4 regions of the Kitasatospora griseola genome follow, and region 1 is predicted to be linked to each of the others. Evidence: riboswitches for the same ligand, from Rfam matches in the RefSeq annotation. Region 1 holds a riboswitch; each other region holds the start of a gene.
The links. A riboswitch is a leader RNA that binds a small molecule or an ion and turns the genes downstream of it on or off. The one in region 1 is predicted to bind cyclic di-AMP.
Positions count from the first base shown of each region.

Region 1 (4,119 bases):
GGAGCGGGCCGGGGCGCCGGTCTTGATCTGGCCGCAGTTGGTGGCGACGGCGAGGTCGGCGATGGTGACGTCCTCGGTCTCGCCGGAGCGGTGCGACATCATGCAGCGGTAGCCGTTGCGCTGGGCCAGCTCGACGGCGTCCAGGGTCTCGGTGAGCGAGCCGATCTGGTTGACCTTCACCAGCAGCGCGTTGGCGGTGCCGGTCTCGATGCCCCGGCGCAGGCGCTCCGGGTTGGTGACGAACAGGTCGTCGCCGACCAGCTGGACCTTGTCGCCCAGCTTGTCGGTGATGGCCTTCCAGCCGTCCCAGTCGGACTCGTCCAGCGGGTCCTCGATGGAGACCAGCGGGTAGGCGGCGACCAGCTCGGCGTAGTACTCGACCAGCTCGGCGGCCGACAGGGCCTTGCCCTCGAACTGGTAGGCGCCGTCCTTGTAGAACTCGGAGGCGGCGACGTCCAGGGCGAGCGCGACGTCCTTGCCCGGGGTGTAGCCGGCCTTCTTGATGGCCTCGGTGATCAGGTCGAGGGCCTCGCGGTTGGAGTCCAGGTTCGGGGCGAAGCCGCCCTCGTCGCCCAGGCCGGTGGAGAGCCCGCGCTCCTTCAGCACGCCCTTGAGGGTGTGGTAGACCTCGACGCCCCAGCGGACGGCCTCGGAGAAGGACTCCGCGCCGATCGGGGCGATCATGAACTCCTGGATGTCGACGTTGGAGTCCGCGTGCGAGCCGCCGTTGAGGATGTTCATCATCGGGACCGGCAGCACGTGGGCGTTCGGGCCGCCCAGGTAGCGGAACAGCGGCAGGTCGCTGGCCTCGGACGCGGCGTGCGCGACGGCGAGCGAGACGCCGAGGATGGCGTTGGCGCCGAGCGAGGACTTGTCCGGGGTGGCGTCCAGGTCGAGCATGGCCTGGTCGATCAGGCGCTGCTCGGTGGCGTCGTAGCCGACCAGCTCCGGGCCGATCTGCTCGATGACGGCGAGGACGGCCTTCTCGACGCCCTTGCCGAAGTAGCGGTTCTTGTCGCCGTCGCGGAGCTCCAGCGCCTCGAAGGCGCCGGTGGAGGCGCCCGACGGGACAGCCGCGCGACCGGTGCTGCCGTCGTCGAGACCGACCTCGACCTCGACCGTGGGGTTGCCGCGGGAGTCGAGGATCTCACGGGCTACGACGACATCAATGGACGGCACGAGGCATCTCCTAGCGGAAGCGGATGTGTGGTCGTTACGCCCAGAGCCTAGCCGCAGACATGCCTGCGGCCACGCCCGGCCGGGCCCCGTCTCACCGTGTGGCCCGGCTACTCACTGGTAGTTCACCTGTTTGCCCGCCACCGGGCCGTTCCGGACGGCGCGAACTGCTCGGCGCGCGCCCGGAACGGACGGAGCGTCAGCCCGGCCGGCCGACGCTCCGCGGCGTCACATCGAGAGGACCTGCCCGGGGACGATCAGGTCGGGGTTGCCGCCGATCACGTCGCGGTTCGCCTGGAACAGCTGCTCCCAGCCACCGGACAGGTTCCGCGCGGCGGCGATGCCGGACAGCGTGTCACCGCTCTGCACGGTGTACTTCCCGGCGGCCTGCGAGGTGGTGGCCGGCTTCGGGGACTTGTGGCCCTGCTGCGGCTGCTGCGCCTTCGGGGTCTGCTGCTGCTGGGACTTCGGCGTCTTGGTCGACTGCTGCTGCTGCGTGGCCGGGCGCTGCTGCGAGCGGGAGGCGGTGTCCTGGGAGCCGCTGCCGCCGCCCTTGGTCAGGCCGGCCTTGCCCGAGCAGACCGGCCAGGCGCCGGGGCCCTGGGAGGCGAGCACCCGCTCGGCCACCGCGATCTGCTGGGAGCGGGAGGCCTGGTCGGCGCGGGACGCGTACTCGCTGCCGCCGTAGGCGCGCCAGGTGGAGGAGGAGAACTGCAGGCCGCCGTAGTACCCGTTGCCGGTGTTGATGGCCCAGTTGCCGCCGCTCTCGCACTGGGCGACGCGGTCCCAGGTGTCGGCGGGCGCGGCGGCCGCTCCGGTGGCGGACAGCAGGGGCAGGGCCAGGCCCACGGACGCCACGCCTGCGGCGGCGACGACCTTCTCGGCCTTGGTACTACGGCGGTGACGGCCGGAACCGGTGAACAGCATGGGACTTCCTCTCCGCACGCCTGCGAGGTGAGCTGTCGGGTTCGGACCGGGAGGCTGGCCCGGCCGCCGGGGAGCGGGGACGCGACTGCGTCCGCTCCCGGGCGGCTTCACCCCAAGCCGTCGGAACTGCTACGGCGTTCACACCTGGGTCCCCCGCTCCTGTCCGAATTCCTGGTCGGTGTCCCGAGGGCGCGGTGGACAGGACTCGGCGTGCCGCGTTCGGGGCCCACGGCTGCGGGCAGATCGGAGAGTAAGCAGAGCTGATGAGCAATCACAAGCTCATATCACCGGTATCACGCCGAAATTACGGACCTTCACATCTCGTGCACAAACCGTCCATGTATGTCCGCATTCGCCCGTCCGGGGGCGCACGCGCGCCCCCGGCACGACAGTTGGCGATCCCGCGCGGGAGCAGGTCGGCCGCGGTCGAAACCGGGGTCAGCGGGGCGTGAAGGAGACCGGGAGCTCCCGCAGCCCGCGCATGATCAGCCCGCCCCGCCAACGGAGTTCGGCCGGATCGGCGGCGAGCTGGAGGTCCGGCAGCCGTGTCAGCAGTGTGCCTATCGCGCGCTGCCCTTCGAGCCGGGCGAGCGGCGCGCCGATGCAGTAGTGGATCCCGTGCCCGAAACCGAGGTGCGGATTGTCCGCCCGGGCCAGGTCCAGGGTGTTCTCGTCGGAGAACCGGGTCGGGTCGCGGTCCGCCGCGGCCAGCACCACCAGCACCGGATCGCCCACCGGGATGTCCACCCCTCCGATGGTCAGCGGCCGGGTGGCGAACCGCCAGGTCGCCAGCTCCACCGGGCCGTCGTAGCGCAGCAGTTCCTCGATGCCGGTCTCCAGCAGGCCCGACTCGCCGCGGGCCAGCGAGTCCTGGAGCAGGGTGCGCTGGCCGGGGTTGCGAAGCAGGGCGAAAAGTCCGTTTCCGACCAGGTTGATGGTGGTTTCGAACCCCGCGAAGAGCAGAATGAAGGCCATCGCCGCGGCCTCGTTCTCGGTCAGGTGCTCGCCGTGGTCACCGGCCCGGATCAGGCCGGAGATCAGGTCGTCGCCGAGGTCGGCCCGCTTGCGGTGGATCAGGTCGGCCAGGTAGCCGCGGATCTGCTTGACCGCGCGGCCCACTCCCCCGCGCTTACCGCCCGTGTGTCGGATCATCATGCCGGCCCAGTCGCGCAGGTCGTCCTGGTCCTCGGCGGGGACGCCCAGCAGGTCGCAGATCGCGTAGATCGGCAGCGGGAAGGCGAACTCGTGGATCAGGTCGGCCTCGCCGCGCTCCGCGAAGGAGTCGATCAGCCGGTCGGTGAGCTGCTGCACCCGCGGTTCGAACTCGGCGACCCGGCGCGGCGTGAACGCCTTCGACACCAGGCGGCGCAGCCGGGTGTGGTCCGGCGGGTCGATGTTCAGCAGGTGGGTCATCAGGTCTGCCTGCCGCTCGCCCGGGATGCCCACCCGGCCGGTGCGGTGCGCCTGCTCGCTGTGGTGCGCCGGGTTCTTGGAGAGCCGGGAGTCGGCCAGCGCCTGCCGGGCGTCCGCGTACCGGGTGACCAGCCACGCCTCCACTCCGCTGGGCAGGGTGGTGCGGTGCACCGGGGAGTGCTCCCGCAGCCAGGCGTACGCCGGATAGGGGTCGGCCGCGAACTCCCAGGTGAAGAGTTGCGGGTGGGCGGCGTGGGGCTGATCTGGCATGTCTTGACCGTATCTGGAACCGCCGTCGCGTGAGTCTGGTCACCTGGCGGGTAATCCCTGTTGCGGAGCGTCGGGGCGAGCCTACGATCCTCCGATGAAGCACAGTGGGCGGCGTGCGGACCGCCCCGGTTTCGCTCTGAAAGGGGAGCAGGCCATGCGAGTAGCCGGTGCAGTGGTCGTCATCGCGGTGCTCGACGGGGGCGAGGGGGGCGACCTGGCCCGCCGGTTCTCCGCCGCCGGAGCCGCCGGCCTGCTCATCGCCGATCTCCGCCCCGGCGTCGCGGAGGACCTGGCGGCCGAACTCGACCGTCCCGGCTGCCCCGTGGTCGGGGT
Region 1 is NZ_CP173360.1:3,631,157-3,635,275, forward strand. Features, by position in the region: gene eno (phosphopyruvate hydratase) at 1-1,179, opposite strand, end outside; gene ACI1MP_RS16250 (transglycosylase family protein) at 1,405-2,103, opposite strand; cyclic di-AMP (ydaO/yuaA leader) riboswitch at 2,107-2,290, opposite strand; gene ACI1MP_RS16255 (cytochrome P450) at 2,542-3,786, opposite strand; gene ACI1MP_RS16260 (SDR family NAD(P)-dependent oxidoreductase) at 3,941-4,119, shown strand, end outside.

Region 2 (4,119 bases), 2.3 Mb from region 1:
CTGCCGTTCGTGCAGCTCGCGCAGGGTCTCGTTCTGCCGCTCGGTGGCCTGGCCGAGGGCGCGGGCGCCGGCCAGGTAGGACGCCGGGTCCTTGTCGAGCATCAGCCGCAGGGTGGGGTCGAGGCCCTGGGTGCGGTACTGGGCGGCGACCACCGCCCCGAGGTCGCCGCGCAGCCGGTTGAGGTCGTCCTGCCCGGCCGCGACCTGGCTCTGCAGGGCGCCGGCCTCGCGTTGCAGCCTTCGCTGCTGCTCCTGGGCCGCGTTGTACTTCTCGTTCGCCTGCTCGGCCTCCTCGTACAGCTGGTCGACCTGCGCCTTGACGTCGGTGCGGTCGGGCGGGTCGGTCGGCGCGGCGCCGGCCGGGGCGACGCCGAGGTGGAGGACGCCGGTCGCGGCGGCGGTGAGCGCCAGGGCGCGGGCGAGGCGCTGGACACCGGGCAGTGGGGGGCGACGGTGCACGGACACGTGCGACGACTCCGTTCCTGCGGCCGGCCTCCGCCGCCGCCCGCCGGTCGGGCGGCCGTCCGCACGGGGGGCCGGGCCAGAGGTTAGCGAGTCGGAAGGATCCAGTCCAAACCCTGACAACCTCGAATATTCGACCGCGAATCGGACACCGGAACGAGTGCGGCCCGGCACCCCCTGTGCGGGGTGCCGGGCCGGGCGCTCGAAGGAGCCGTCAGATCCGGACGATCTTGGTGATCGGCATCACGGTGGCGGACTCGTAGCGGACCTGCGCGCCAGTGTGCGGGGCGTGCACGATCTGCCCGTTGCCGACGTACATGCCGACGTGGTGCTGGTCGCCGTAGTAGATGATCAGGTCACCCGGTCGGGCGTTGGCGATGTTGGTGCCGATGTTGGTGCCGGCACCCGCCTGGGCCTGCGAGGTGCGCGGGATCGACACACCCGCTTGGGCGTAGGCCCACTGCATCAGACCGGAGCAGTCGAAGGTGCTCGGGCCGGCCGCGCCGTAGGAGTACCAGCTGCCCAGCTTGGACAGCGCGGCGCTCATCGCGGCGCCCGCGTAGCCGGCCGGAGCCTGCACCGGGGCGGCGAGGTCGGTCCGGGCGGTGTCGCGGGAGGCCCGCTCGGCCTGGCTGCGGGAGGCGTCGGCGGCCTTGGCCTCGGCCGCGGCGAGCTCGTCGCGCTCCTTCTGGGTGAGCGTGTTGAGCAGGTCCTGCGCCTTGGCCAGCTTGGCCTGGACGTCCTCCTTGTCGGCCTGGAGGGCCTTCGTGGTGGTGTCCAGCTCGGCGAGCTTCTGCTCGGCCTCCTTGCGCTGCCCGTCCAGCTTGGCCTGCTCGGCCTTGAAGCTCTTCAGCAGGTCCGCCTGGGTGGCGCCGACCGTGTTGAGCGTGCCGGCCTGCCCGAGGAAGGCGTCCGGGCTGCTGGAGAGCATCAGCTGCATGGTCTGCGAGATGCCGCCGTTGCGGTACTGCTCGGCGGCGATGTTGGCCAGGCTGTCCTGAACGGTGGTCACCTGGTCCTGCTGGCGGGCCAGCTGGTCCTGCAACTGGGTGACCTGCTTCTGCAGGTTCTGCTGCTTCTCGACGGAGGCGTTGAGCGCCTCGGTCTTCACCTCGGCCTGCTCGTTGAGCTGGTCGACCTGCTGCTTGACCTGGTCCTTGGTGGGCGCCGGGTCGGCGTGCGCGCCGGTCTGCGCGGAGAGCGCGACGGCGGTGGCGGCAGCGGCAGTGAGAATCGAGACCCGGGCACGGCCGACGGGCTTGGGACGGCGATGGGACGCCACGAAGGCGGACTCCTTCTTCCTCACACCGCCTACCGGGTGAGCTGACGGGTTCGGGCCGGAAGAGATGCCCTACAGCGCTTCACCGACCGCTGTCGCGGCCGGCCCGGCGCCGATTCACCCCGGGGGAACGTGGTTCCCCGGCTCCGTTCGACAGCACCCCCGCAGGGGTATCCCCGTCGGCGGACCTCGTTCTGACGATCCGCCCGCTGTGTCACGGACTCGGCGGCGACCCCCACCGTCGCCCCCCTTGGGCGATCGACTCTGCGGCGGTCGAACCAAGACCCTAGTAACCGATCCGTGATCGGTTCAAATCCTTGTCCGAAAAAAATCTGAATCTGAGTCAATTTCGATTACGGAAATGACCGAACGTAAGGGATTCGTTGCACAGTGCGCAGCATTTCCCTTCGTTCCATCGAAAAACACAACGCCCGGACGTGTTCGAGATCACAGTGGAATCTCGACCCGTCCGGGCGTGTCACGGCGCGTCAGTTGTCGCCCTCTGGGGCGTATGTCCGGATTGTCGGACCGTCAGACCCGGCGGATGGTGAGGATCGGCAGGGTGTCCGCGGCCATCAGCTTCACCACGTCGCCGGTGCGCGGCGCGTGCACCACCATGCCGTTGCCGACGTACATGCCCACGTGGTGCGCGTCGTTGTAGTAGACCACCAGGTCACCGGGCTGCGCGTTGTGCCAGTCCTTGCCCACGTTGGTGCCCACGCCGGCCTGCGACTGCGAGGTGCGCGGCAGCGAGACGCCGGCCTGCGCGTACGCCCACACCATCAGGCCGGAGCAGTCGAAGGTGCTCGGGCCGGTCGCGCCCCACACGTAGGCCGAGCCGCGCTTGTCGAGCGCCCGCTGCACCGCGACGCCGGCGTAGCCGGCGGCCTTCGGCAGGCTGCCCAGGTCGACCCGGTCGGCGCCGCGCGAGGCTGCGCCGCCGCCGCGCAGGATCGCGGCCCGGTCGGTGGCGGAGAGCTGGCTGAGCAGCTTCTGCGCCTCCTGGAGCTTGCTCTGCACGTCGTTCTTGGCGTCGTTGAGCGCCTGGGTGGAGCTGTCCAGCTCGGCCAGGACGGTCGCCGCCTCCTGCTTCTGCTGGTCCAGCCGGCGCTGCTGGTCCTCCAGCGACTTCAGCGTGGCGGCCTGGGTGCTGGCCGCCTGGTCGAAGGAGGACGCCTGGTCCAGGTACTTGTCCGGGTCGGAGGAGAGCATCAGCTGCATCGACGGGTCGATGCCCGCGTGCCGGTACTGGTCGCCGGCCACCGCCGCCAGCCCGGAGGCCAGCTCGGTCAGCTGCTCCTGGCCGCGGGCCACCTGGTCCTGCAGCTGGTCGGCCTGCTTGCGCAGCTGGTCGGCCTTCTCCTTGGCGCCGTTGTACTTCTCGGCGGCCTGCTCCTGCTCCTCCAGCAGCTTGTCGACCTGCGCCTTGACCTCGTCCTTGTTCGGCTGGGCCGGCGCGGCGTGCGCACTCACCTGGGCCGACAGGGCGACCGCGGTCGCGGCGGCAGCGGTCAGCACGGTCACCCGGGCGCGACTCGGCTGCTTGGGACGGCGGTGGGAGGCCACGGCGGTGCTCCTTCTTCCTGCTGGACTCACCCGATCAGGCGATAGTCCGGAATATAGGTTTGACGCCAGACCCTAGTGAAGTCCCTACCTCCGCGTCCACTCCCGGGGGGCTCCCGAATGGGCTTCTCCGCCCCCTTTCACCACACCGACACACTCCGGACGCTTCAACGCCGCTGACCGCCCGTCAACTCGATCAGCTGCGCGACAGCCGGTTCAGCAGCAGCACCGAGGCCACCGGGCGGGCGCCGGCCTTGCGCACCCCGTCCGCGACCTCCTTGTCGGCGGAGACCACCACCACCGGCCGGCCCTGCGGCTCGGCCCGCACCATGCGGCGGATCAGCTCGTCCGCGGTCTCCCCGGTCCGACTGAACCGGACCCGCACACCGCGCGGCGGAGCCATGATCACCGGCACGTCCAGGTCCTGGCCGTCGAACACGCAGGTCACCTCGGCCTGGGTCCGCTGGGCCAGCATCGCCAGGCCGCCCAGCAGCCTCAGCCGCTGCTGCTCCAGCGGCAGTTGCGGATAGCCGGTCTTGGTCACGTTGTAGCCGTCCACCACCAGGTGGACCTGCGGGATGGCCAGCAGCTGGTCCAGCAGCGCCGGATCGTCCTCGGCCAGGCCGCGCCGGGCCACGTCGTGCGGCGAGGCCGAGCCGGGCTCCACCGCCTCCACCAGGTCGGCGGGGCGCAGCGCCGTCACCGGCAGTGCCAACTCCCGCTGCAGGCCCTGCGCGGACTGCAGCACGGTGTCCAACAGCAGCCGCAGCCGCATGTCCTCGACGCTGCGGCCCTCCCGGGCGGTGCGCCGCCCG
Region 2 is NZ_CP173360.1:5,955,499-5,959,617, reverse strand. Features, by position in the region: gene ACI1MP_RS27060 (NlpC/P60 family protein) at 1-465, opposite strand, end outside; gene ACI1MP_RS27055 (NlpC/P60 family protein) at 677-1,744, opposite strand; cyclic di-AMP (ydaO/yuaA leader) riboswitch at 1,755-1,910, opposite strand; gene ACI1MP_RS27050 (NlpC/P60 family protein) at 2,273-3,307, opposite strand; gene ACI1MP_RS27045 (NYN domain-containing protein) at 3,501-4,119, opposite strand, start outside.
Region 2: it holds a riboswitch for cyclic di-AMP, as region 1 does, so the genes downstream of both, ACI1MP_RS27055 (NlpC/P60 family protein) here and ACI1MP_RS16250 (transglycosylase family protein) in region 1, are expected to answer to the same signal.

Region 3 (4,119 bases), 2.8 Mb from region 1:
CCGCGGTGGAGACGTCCGAGTCCGGTGCCGTCGCGGCCGACGCAGGCGCGGCGAACAGCGACTTGGGGGCGGCCGCGGGCGAGCCGTTCAACGGGGCGGCCGGGGCGGGCTTGGTGGAGTCCCACTGGAACGGCGTCGGGGCGTGGAAACGCACCTTGCCCGCGTCGTCGGTCAGCGAGACGTTGCCGGCCTGGTCCGAGGCGACCGTCAGCCCAGTGGCCTGGATGGGGAACCGCAACGACTCCAGGCGCGGGTCGGCGGCCGCCTGCGCAGTCTTGACGACGACCACCTCGCGCCAGCCGCCGTCCGGACGGGCCGTCACTTCGAGGTCCACATCGGGCAGGACCGAGGCGTAGGTGGCCTTGGAGCCGTTCAGCGTCGGCTTCGGCAGGGCGAACGGCGCCGAGACCGAAAGCTTCTTGCCGTCGGCCGTGGTAACGGTGGCGAGCGGACCGCTGCCGCCGCCGGAGAGCGCCAGGTCGGAGCCGGTGACGGCGGGGACGATCGTGCCGTCGCTCTTGGGCCGCAACGCGGTGTCGAGGGTCTGCCACTGACCGGTGCGCTTGGTCCTGACGTCCTGGGCGAAGTTCTCGGAGTGGAGCGACCGGCCGTCCGTCTCGGCGAACGTCTCGCTGGTCTCGGTGGTCAGCGCGTCGATCCGGACCGGCGTGCCGGTGCTCTTGGCCTGCTGGAGCGCCGCGCGGATCGCCTTGGTGGCCTCGGACTCACCGGGGGGCTGATTGTCCCCGGCGGTCTGACTGGGCATCGGAGTCGGCTCGGCCGCGGCAAAAGGCACCGATATGGAAATCAGCAACAGTGCCGCAGCGGCACTGAAGGCTGCCTGCGAAACAGTTCTCGTCCCCCCTCTGCGGCACCCGGCCGTACAACGTGATGACTCAGGATTTCTTGACATGCTTTTGATCTTTTCCTCCCACAGGCTCGCCATGATCATCGGCGAGCAGTCGGGAAGGAACGATGCAGGCAACGTGAAGAGCTGGTCAAGTGCGGCCGCCAGCCCACCTACTGACGATCGATTGATCATCCTTATACAGATGGAACGGAGGCAAAGCAATAGCCCTTCCGATCCGATCGCGGCATCCAGCAGTCCGGCAAGGGCCTCCGCGACCCGCCGTCCCACATCTGCGACATGCTGCCCGACCAGGACCCTCGCCGTGCCGCAGTAGCAGTGCTGTTCAGATTTCGATGCCACGTCAAAGCAATGTCACTGCATGAAAATTGAGCCTCTAAGGTTCCGTCAGAATCACATATCGGAAACTCGGGACTACTTCAACCATCCACACATGTCGCAGATTTGACGCGTCGTCATCAACCATTACTGAAGCGCAGAAATCGGCCGGCGCCCGATTTCCCGGAGTGCCCCACGAACGCTCGAGCCGCCTCGGACCACGGGCTGCCACATCACGAAACCGGGGGTGGAAAATCGATACGGACATTTGCGAACTCCATCACATAGCTCGCATTTCATGACGTAGCACACCCAGGCCTGAGGGGTCAGCAGTTTCCGACATCGCGGGACCAGTTCGGAGCGAGTCCGTGATCGTCTTTTCTGAGCCGAGTGACGACCGTCACTGGCATTTGCTAATCGTCCTTAAATCCGCTTAATCTCCTGCCCACGTTCGTGGACACACGGACCCAGCTCACCCGGAACGCCGAGTCCTGCCGCCGGGTGCGCCGGCTCATGCGAAACGCACCGCGGCAGGGGCGGGGGAACCAGGTAAGTCGCCCTGGGGCGGTCCTGACGGACCGGTCCGGGGCTAGGGGTGAAGCCGGGCGCACCGAGAGGTGCGCGCGGCCGGGCAACTCCAGCCCGAATCCGACAGCTCACCTCGCAGGCGTGGGAGAGGAACGCATCTTCATGCTGCCCGTCAGCGCCAAGCGCGCCCGCCGTCTGATCGCCACCACCGGTGTCGTGGGCATCGGCCTCACCGTCCCCGGCCTCGCGGCCGGCACCGCCTCCGCCGCGTCGGTGGCCACCTGGGACAAGGTCGCCCAGTGCGAGTCCAGCGGCAACTGGTCCATCAACACCGGCAACGGCTTCTACGGCGGCCTCCAGTTCACCGCCTCCACCTGGGCCGCCTTCGGCGGCACCGCGTTCGCCCCGCGCGCCGACCTGGCCACCAAGGACCAGCAGATCGCCGTCGCCGAGAAGGTGCTGGCCTCGCAGGGCCCCGGCGCCTGGCCGGTGTGCTCGGTCCAGGCCGGTCTGACCAAGGGCGGCGCCGCCCCGCAGGTCGACACCTCCGCGGGCTCCACCGCCGCCAAGCCGTCGCAGGACACCGCGTCGAAGCCGGCCCAGCCGCAGGTCCAGCAGGCCCCGAAGCAGACCCAGCCCCAGCAGCAGCGCCAGCAGGCCCAGCCGCAGGCCCAGCAGGCCCCCCAGGCCTCCGGCAGCTACACCGTGGTGGCGGGCGACTGGCTGTCCGCCATCGCCCAGCGCCAGAACGTCGAGGGCGGCTGGGAGAAGCTGTACGAGCTGAACCGCTCCGTCCTCGCCGAGGGCCCGGACATGATCTACCCGGGTCAGCAGCTGGCGCTCGGCAACGTCGCCGTCGCCCAGGCTCCGGCCAAGCAGTCCGCGCCGGCCGGCAACTCCTCGTCCAACGGCTCGAACCGGAAGACCGACGCCCCGGCGCCGAGCACCCCGGCCCCGGCCAAGCCGAGCACCCCCGCGAAGCCGGCCGCCACCACCACGACCACCGCCGCCACCACCGCCGCCGTCAAGGCGACCGGGTCGAAGGCCGCGGCGATCGACTTCGCGCTGTCCAAGGTCGGCCAGCCGTACATCTACGGCGGCACCGGCAACGGCGGCTGGGACTGCTCGGGCCTGACCCAGGCGGCGTTCCGCCAGGCCGGCATCAGCCTGCCGCGCGTCGCCGCGGACCAGGCCGACTACTCGACCCGGGTCTCGCTGAACAGCCTGCAGCCGGGCGACCTGCTGTTCTGGTCGAACAACGGCGCCAACTCGGGCGTCTACCACGTGGCGATCTACATCGGCGACGGCAAGTACGTCGAGGCCGCCAACCCGAAGTCCGGTGTGCGGACCGAGACCATCGCCAACTGGGCGCCGGACTTCGCCGGTCGGGTCTGACACCCGGAAGCCCCCGCCGCACGCACCGCACGGTGAACGCCGCTGCCCCCGGAGACCCTGGTCGGCTCCGGGGGCAGCGGCCTGTTGTCGGCCGGAAGCGGTGGCGAGACCGCCGAGAACCGGGGAGCGGTGCGATGGCGAAGGTGACGATCACGCTGGAGGCGGATCTCGCGCTGGAGGCGATGATGCGCCTCGGGGTGGGCAGCCCGCAGGACGCGGTGGAGCTGCTGGTGCGCGACTACCTGTCCACCGGCCGGCGCACCCGGGCGCGGACCGGCGGCAGCCGGGACGGCGAGCGGTTCGCCGGCCCGGCGCCGTCCGTCGAGGAGGGCTGAGCAACCTGGCGGGCGAGGCCGGTCGGCGACACGTCAAATCCTGTTACTGTCAAGGAACTTACCGTCTAGTAAGTTCGCGGCCGAGTCCCTACCCTGGGCGGACCCCCACCCACCCAAGGGAGTTCGCCGATGGCACACCCCCTCGCCCGGGCCGCCCGCGCCGAGCATCTGCGCGACCGTGCGCCCGTCGAAGTCCTGCGCTCCGACGGCCGGGTCGTCGAAGCCCGCACCCCGCACCTGGTACCGCCGCCGGACGCCGGCAGCCTCGCCGACCTGCCGTTCCGCAACGCCGAGCAGGCGCCGGACGCCGAGGTGCTGACCAGGCGCCGGCCGGACGGCGGCTGGCAGCAGGTGACGGCCCGGCAGTTCGCCGATCAGGTGGCGGCGACCGCCCGCGGGCTGATCGCCGCCGGGGTCCGGCCCGGCGGGCGGATCGTCCTGATGTCGCGCACCCGCTACGAGTGGACGCTGCTGGACTTCGCGGCCTGGGCGGCCGGCGCGTCCGTGGTGCCGGTGTACCCGACCTCCGCGATCGAGCAGGCCGAGTGGATCCTCCGCGACTCCGGCGCGGTGCTGGCGGTCGCGGAGGACGCCGGCACCGCCGAGGTGCTGACGGTGGCGATCGCCCGCACCGGCGGCACGGTGCCGCTGTGGCGGCTGGACGAGGACGCCGTC
Region 3 is NZ_CP173360.1:6,402,856-6,406,974, reverse strand. Features, by position in the region: gene ACI1MP_RS29085 (hypothetical protein) at 1-766, opposite strand, end outside; cyclic di-AMP (ydaO/yuaA leader) riboswitch at 1,698-1,869, shown strand; gene ACI1MP_RS29080 (transglycosylase family protein) at 1,856-3,109, shown strand; gene ACI1MP_RS29075 (hypothetical protein) at 3,244-3,444, shown strand; gene ACI1MP_RS29070 (AMP-dependent synthetase/ligase) at 3,574-4,119, shown strand, end outside.
Region 3: it holds a riboswitch for cyclic di-AMP, as region 1 does, so the genes downstream of both, ACI1MP_RS29080 (transglycosylase family protein) here and ACI1MP_RS16250 (transglycosylase family protein) in region 1, are expected to answer to the same signal.

Region 4 (4,119 bases), 1.9 Mb from region 1:
ATTTGTCGCGCCCATGCCGGTCTCCGGTCTCCGGTGCTCCCCGTCGCGGCGCCCGCGGCCGAAACCCACCGGAGCGTGCCGCTCTCGTTGCACTCGGTGCCACCCGGGCCGTCGACGCGGGCACCGCCGGTGGATAAGGTCGGTCCCCATGGCCGACAGCGCGCGCACCGGAGCGACGGGCCGGGGCGGCAGACCGCCCCGCGAGCCCGTGACGGCCCGGCTGCGCGCTGCGCTGTACCGGGCCCGACGCAGGCTGCGCCGCACCGGCGTCGACTACTTCCGCGGCGACGGCGCCGACTGGTGGGCGTTCGCCGCCCTCGCCCTCGCCGTGCCCGTGCTGGTGCTGCTGAACATCGCGATCCCCGACTGGGCCCCACCCACCGCCCTGGTGCTGCCGGTGCTGGCCGGCGCCCTGCTGCTGCGCCCCGGCACCCTGGTGCTGCTGTACGCCGTCGCGGCGGGCGGGCTGATCGCCGAGTCCCTGGTGCACACCGGGGAGCGCGTCGCCAGCGCGCAGCCCGAGGCCTACACCCACGGCGTGACCCCGGGTGCCGCCCTGGTGGTCGGCGCGGTCGGCGTCGCCGGGCTGCTGGTCGCCCAGTTCCGCCGCCGGATCGGCGTGCCCTGGCGGGGCGGCTCCACCATGCTGTTCGACCTGCGCGAGCGGATCCGGGTCCAGGGCCGCATCCCGCAACTGCCCGACGGCTGGCACACCGACACCGCGCTGCGCCCGGCCGGCGGCCAGTCCTTCTCCGGCGACTTCATGGCCGCCGCCCGCACCGGCCCCGGCGGGCGGGTGCTCGAAGTCGTCCTCGCCGACGTCTCCGGCAAGGGCATGGACGCCGGCAGCCGCTCGCTGCTGCTGTCCGGCGCCTTCGGCGGACTGCTCGGCTCGCTGCCCGCCCACGACTTCCTGCCCGCCGCCAACGGTTACCTGCTGCGCCAGGACTGGGCAGAGGGCTTCGCCACCGCCGTCCACCTGGTGGTGGACCTGGACACCGGCGAGTACGAACTGCTCTCCGCCGGACACCTGCCCGGCATGCACCGCCTCGCGGGGGCCGGTTACTGGGAGGTCAAGGAGGCCGAGGGCCCGCTGCTCGGCGTCTACGACGAAGCCAAGTTCGAGGGGGTGCGCGGCACCCTCGGCCCCGGCGACGTCCTGATGCTGTGCACCGACGGCATGGTGGAGATCCCCGGCCGCGACCTCGCCGAGGGCATGGACCGGCTGATGGGCGAGGCCGACCGGCTGGTCGCCGCCGCACCGGCGGCGATCCGGTCCGGGGCGGCGGTCCGGCTGATCGACACCGTCGCCAAGCACGTCAACGACGACCGCGCGGTGCTGCTGATCTGGCGCCGCTGAACCCGCGGCGAGTGCAGACCCGGTGAGCGCGGAGTGTCCACGGAGTGTCAAACCCGGGCGTTGATCTTCGGCCAATTCCGGTGCGGCGTCCGGGCCGACCGGTGACACCGGATCTGCCTGCCGGTTTACCGCGCCGGCCTGCGCGGACCGCCGCCCGCCGACGGGCCGTCAGAACCCGTCCGCTATCGTCGCGGTCGGCGAAAATCAGTCCTACCAGGCGGGTTCGGGCGCAGGAGCCCCGGGCAAGTTCTTTACGCACTCCGCACGAGCGACCACACTGAGTCCGGATGGAGTGGTGGGGACACGGGGGGCTGGGGCCGGTTTCCGCCTGGGAGCCATCGCCGGCTTTCACCCGAACCCCCGCCACGAATCGAGGAAGTGAGTCCCGGTGGCCTTCTCCGTCTCCGCGCTTGTCCTGTTCGGCATCATCGTCGCGATCTTCATTCGCAACAAGCAGCTGAAGTCCGGGCACGCCATCGTCGCCGCCCTGTTCGGCTTCATGCTGAGCCAGTCGACCATGGCCGGCCCGATCCAGCAGTTCCTCACCTCGGTCTCCAAGGCCATCGCCTCGATCGCGGGTTGACGCCGCGTCGGCTCTCCGGCGACACGCCACGACGGGCGGGAGGCACCCCCGCACCGTCCATTCGGCCTGCCCGCAGGTGACCAGGGTCACCCACGGCGTCACGCCGGGTCCGCGACCGAACGCGCACGGTGGCCGAGGTCGCCCACCGTGCGGGGTTCGTGTGCGCACCGTCATGATCCCGTACGCGCACCGCAGCGGCCCGGTCGACACCGCGTGACCTGGTGGACCGTCAGCCCCTTCCCGATCTTGGGAACGGGGCCGGTCGGCGTTTGCCAGCCTCGCGGGCCGTGGGATTTGCTTCGTCCGCAGCCCGGCCAGTGACCGGGCGGGCCACCGGACGGAACGCCTAGTCCTGCCGTCGTCCGGTGCCGACCAGATACCACGCCACGGCAGGAGCGGGGGAACCACAGGTAAGTCGCCGGGCCCGGGAACATCCGGGAACGGCTCGGGGTGAAGCCGCAGTTCTGCGGCCGGGCAACTCTCGCCCGAACCCGACAGCTCACCTCGCAGGCGTCGGAGAGGAATGCTTCATGTCCGTTCAGGGCAAGCACCGCAAGCCGCGCCTGGCCACCGTCGCCCGCATCGCCATCGCCGCCGGTGTGGCCGGCGCCGCGATCGGTCTCCCGGTCACCGCCGCCTCCGCGCACACCGCCACCGAGCAGGGCGCCAACCGCCCGGCGTCCCAGGTCTCGACGGACGCGACGCCGGTCGCCTCCGCGCACGACTACCGGGTCGTCTCCGGCGACACCCTGTCCAAGATCGCTGCCGCGCAGCACGTGGACGGCGGCTGGGAGAAGCTCTACCAGGACAACCACTCCGTGGTCGGCGGCAACCCCGACCTGATCTTCCCCGGCCAGCAGCTGACCATCAACGGCCAGGCCGCCGCCCCCGCGAAGGCCCCGGCCGCCAAGTCCACCTCCTCGGACACCGCCGCGAAGCCCGCCGCCGCGCCGAAGCCCGCCGCTGCGCCGAAGCCCGCCACCAAGCCGGCCGTCACCGTCACGAAGCCGGCCGTCGCCGACACCGCCAAGACCCAGCAGGCGGCCCCGGCCCCGAAGGCGTCGACCCCGGCTCCGGCCGTCACCACCGTGCCGGTCGCTCCGGTCGCCGCGACCACCAGCGCCAACGCCGCGTACGTGGCCCCCGCGCCGGGCAAGGTCACCACCGGTTACAAGGTGGCCGGCTCCAACTGGTCCAGCGGCTACCACACCGGCATCGACTTCCCGGTCGCCACCGGCACCAGCCTCAAGGCCGTCGCCGCGGGCACCGTGGTCTCGGCCGGCAACGGCGGCGCCTACGGCAACCAGGTCGTCATCAAGCTGGCCGACGGCAAGTACGCCCAGTACGCCCACCTGTCCTCGATCTCCGTCTCGGCCGGCCAGGCCGTGACGGCGGGCCAGCAGATCGGCCTCTCCGGCGCCACCGGCAACGTCACCGGCCCGCACCTGCACTTCGAGATCCGCACCACCCCGGACTACGGCTCCGACATCGACCCCGTCGCCTACCTGGCGGCCCACGGCGTCAACGTCTGATCCACGCCTCACCCCCCGAAGGCCCCGCGCAGCCACCCGGCCGCCCGGGGCCTTCGGGCTGCCCGGGGTGCGGCGCTCCGGGCGGGCGGCCGGGGTGCGGCAGCGGGGTGCGGCAGGGGGGTCGAGGGGTGCGGCCGGGCGCGTGGTCGAGGGGTGTCGCCGAGGGGGTGACCGGCCGAAACGCCGACGGCCCCGACTGCGTGGGCAGTCGGGGCCGTCGGCCTGCTGGAGCGGGTGACGAGAATCGAACTCGCGTGACCAGTTTGGAAGACTGGGGCTCTACCATTGAGCTACACCCGCAAAGGCGTACCCGCACCGCAGTCGCGGTGGCGAGGACTGGATCAGGGTACCTGGTCGCGCCGGTGGATTGCACACTTCTTCCGCGTTGTCGGCTCGCGGATATCGCCCCGGTCGAGGGGTGGCCGACGTGTACTCTTCTGCTCGGCACCACGGGGTGTGGCGCAGGTTGGTAGCGCGTCCGCTTTGGGAGCGGAAGGCCGTCGGTTCGAATCCGGTCACCCCGACCGTGCGGCAGGGTCTCGTCGGTGGGCGGGGCCCTGTTGTCGTTGTGGGCGCGGGTGTTGGGGGGAGTCGCCCCGACCTGCACCCGGTGCCGGGCACAGTCGCTTTCGTGGTACCGGTAG
Region 4 is NZ_CP173360.1:5,540,891-5,545,009, forward strand. Features, by position in the region: gene ACI1MP_RS25190 (PP2C family protein-serine/threonine phosphatase) at 149-1,360, shown strand; gene ACI1MP_RS25195 (hypothetical protein) at 1,749-1,943, shown strand; cyclic di-AMP (ydaO/yuaA leader) riboswitch at 2,316-2,471, shown strand; gene ACI1MP_RS25200 (peptidoglycan DD-metalloendopeptidase family protein) at 2,474-3,475, shown strand; tRNA gene ACI1MP_RS25205 (tRNA-Gly) at 3,702-3,775, opposite strand; tRNA gene ACI1MP_RS25210 (tRNA-Pro) at 3,926-3,999, shown strand.
Region 4: it holds a riboswitch for cyclic di-AMP, as region 1 does, so the genes downstream of both, ACI1MP_RS25200 (peptidoglycan DD-metalloendopeptidase family protein) here and ACI1MP_RS16250 (transglycosylase family protein) in region 1, are expected to answer to the same signal.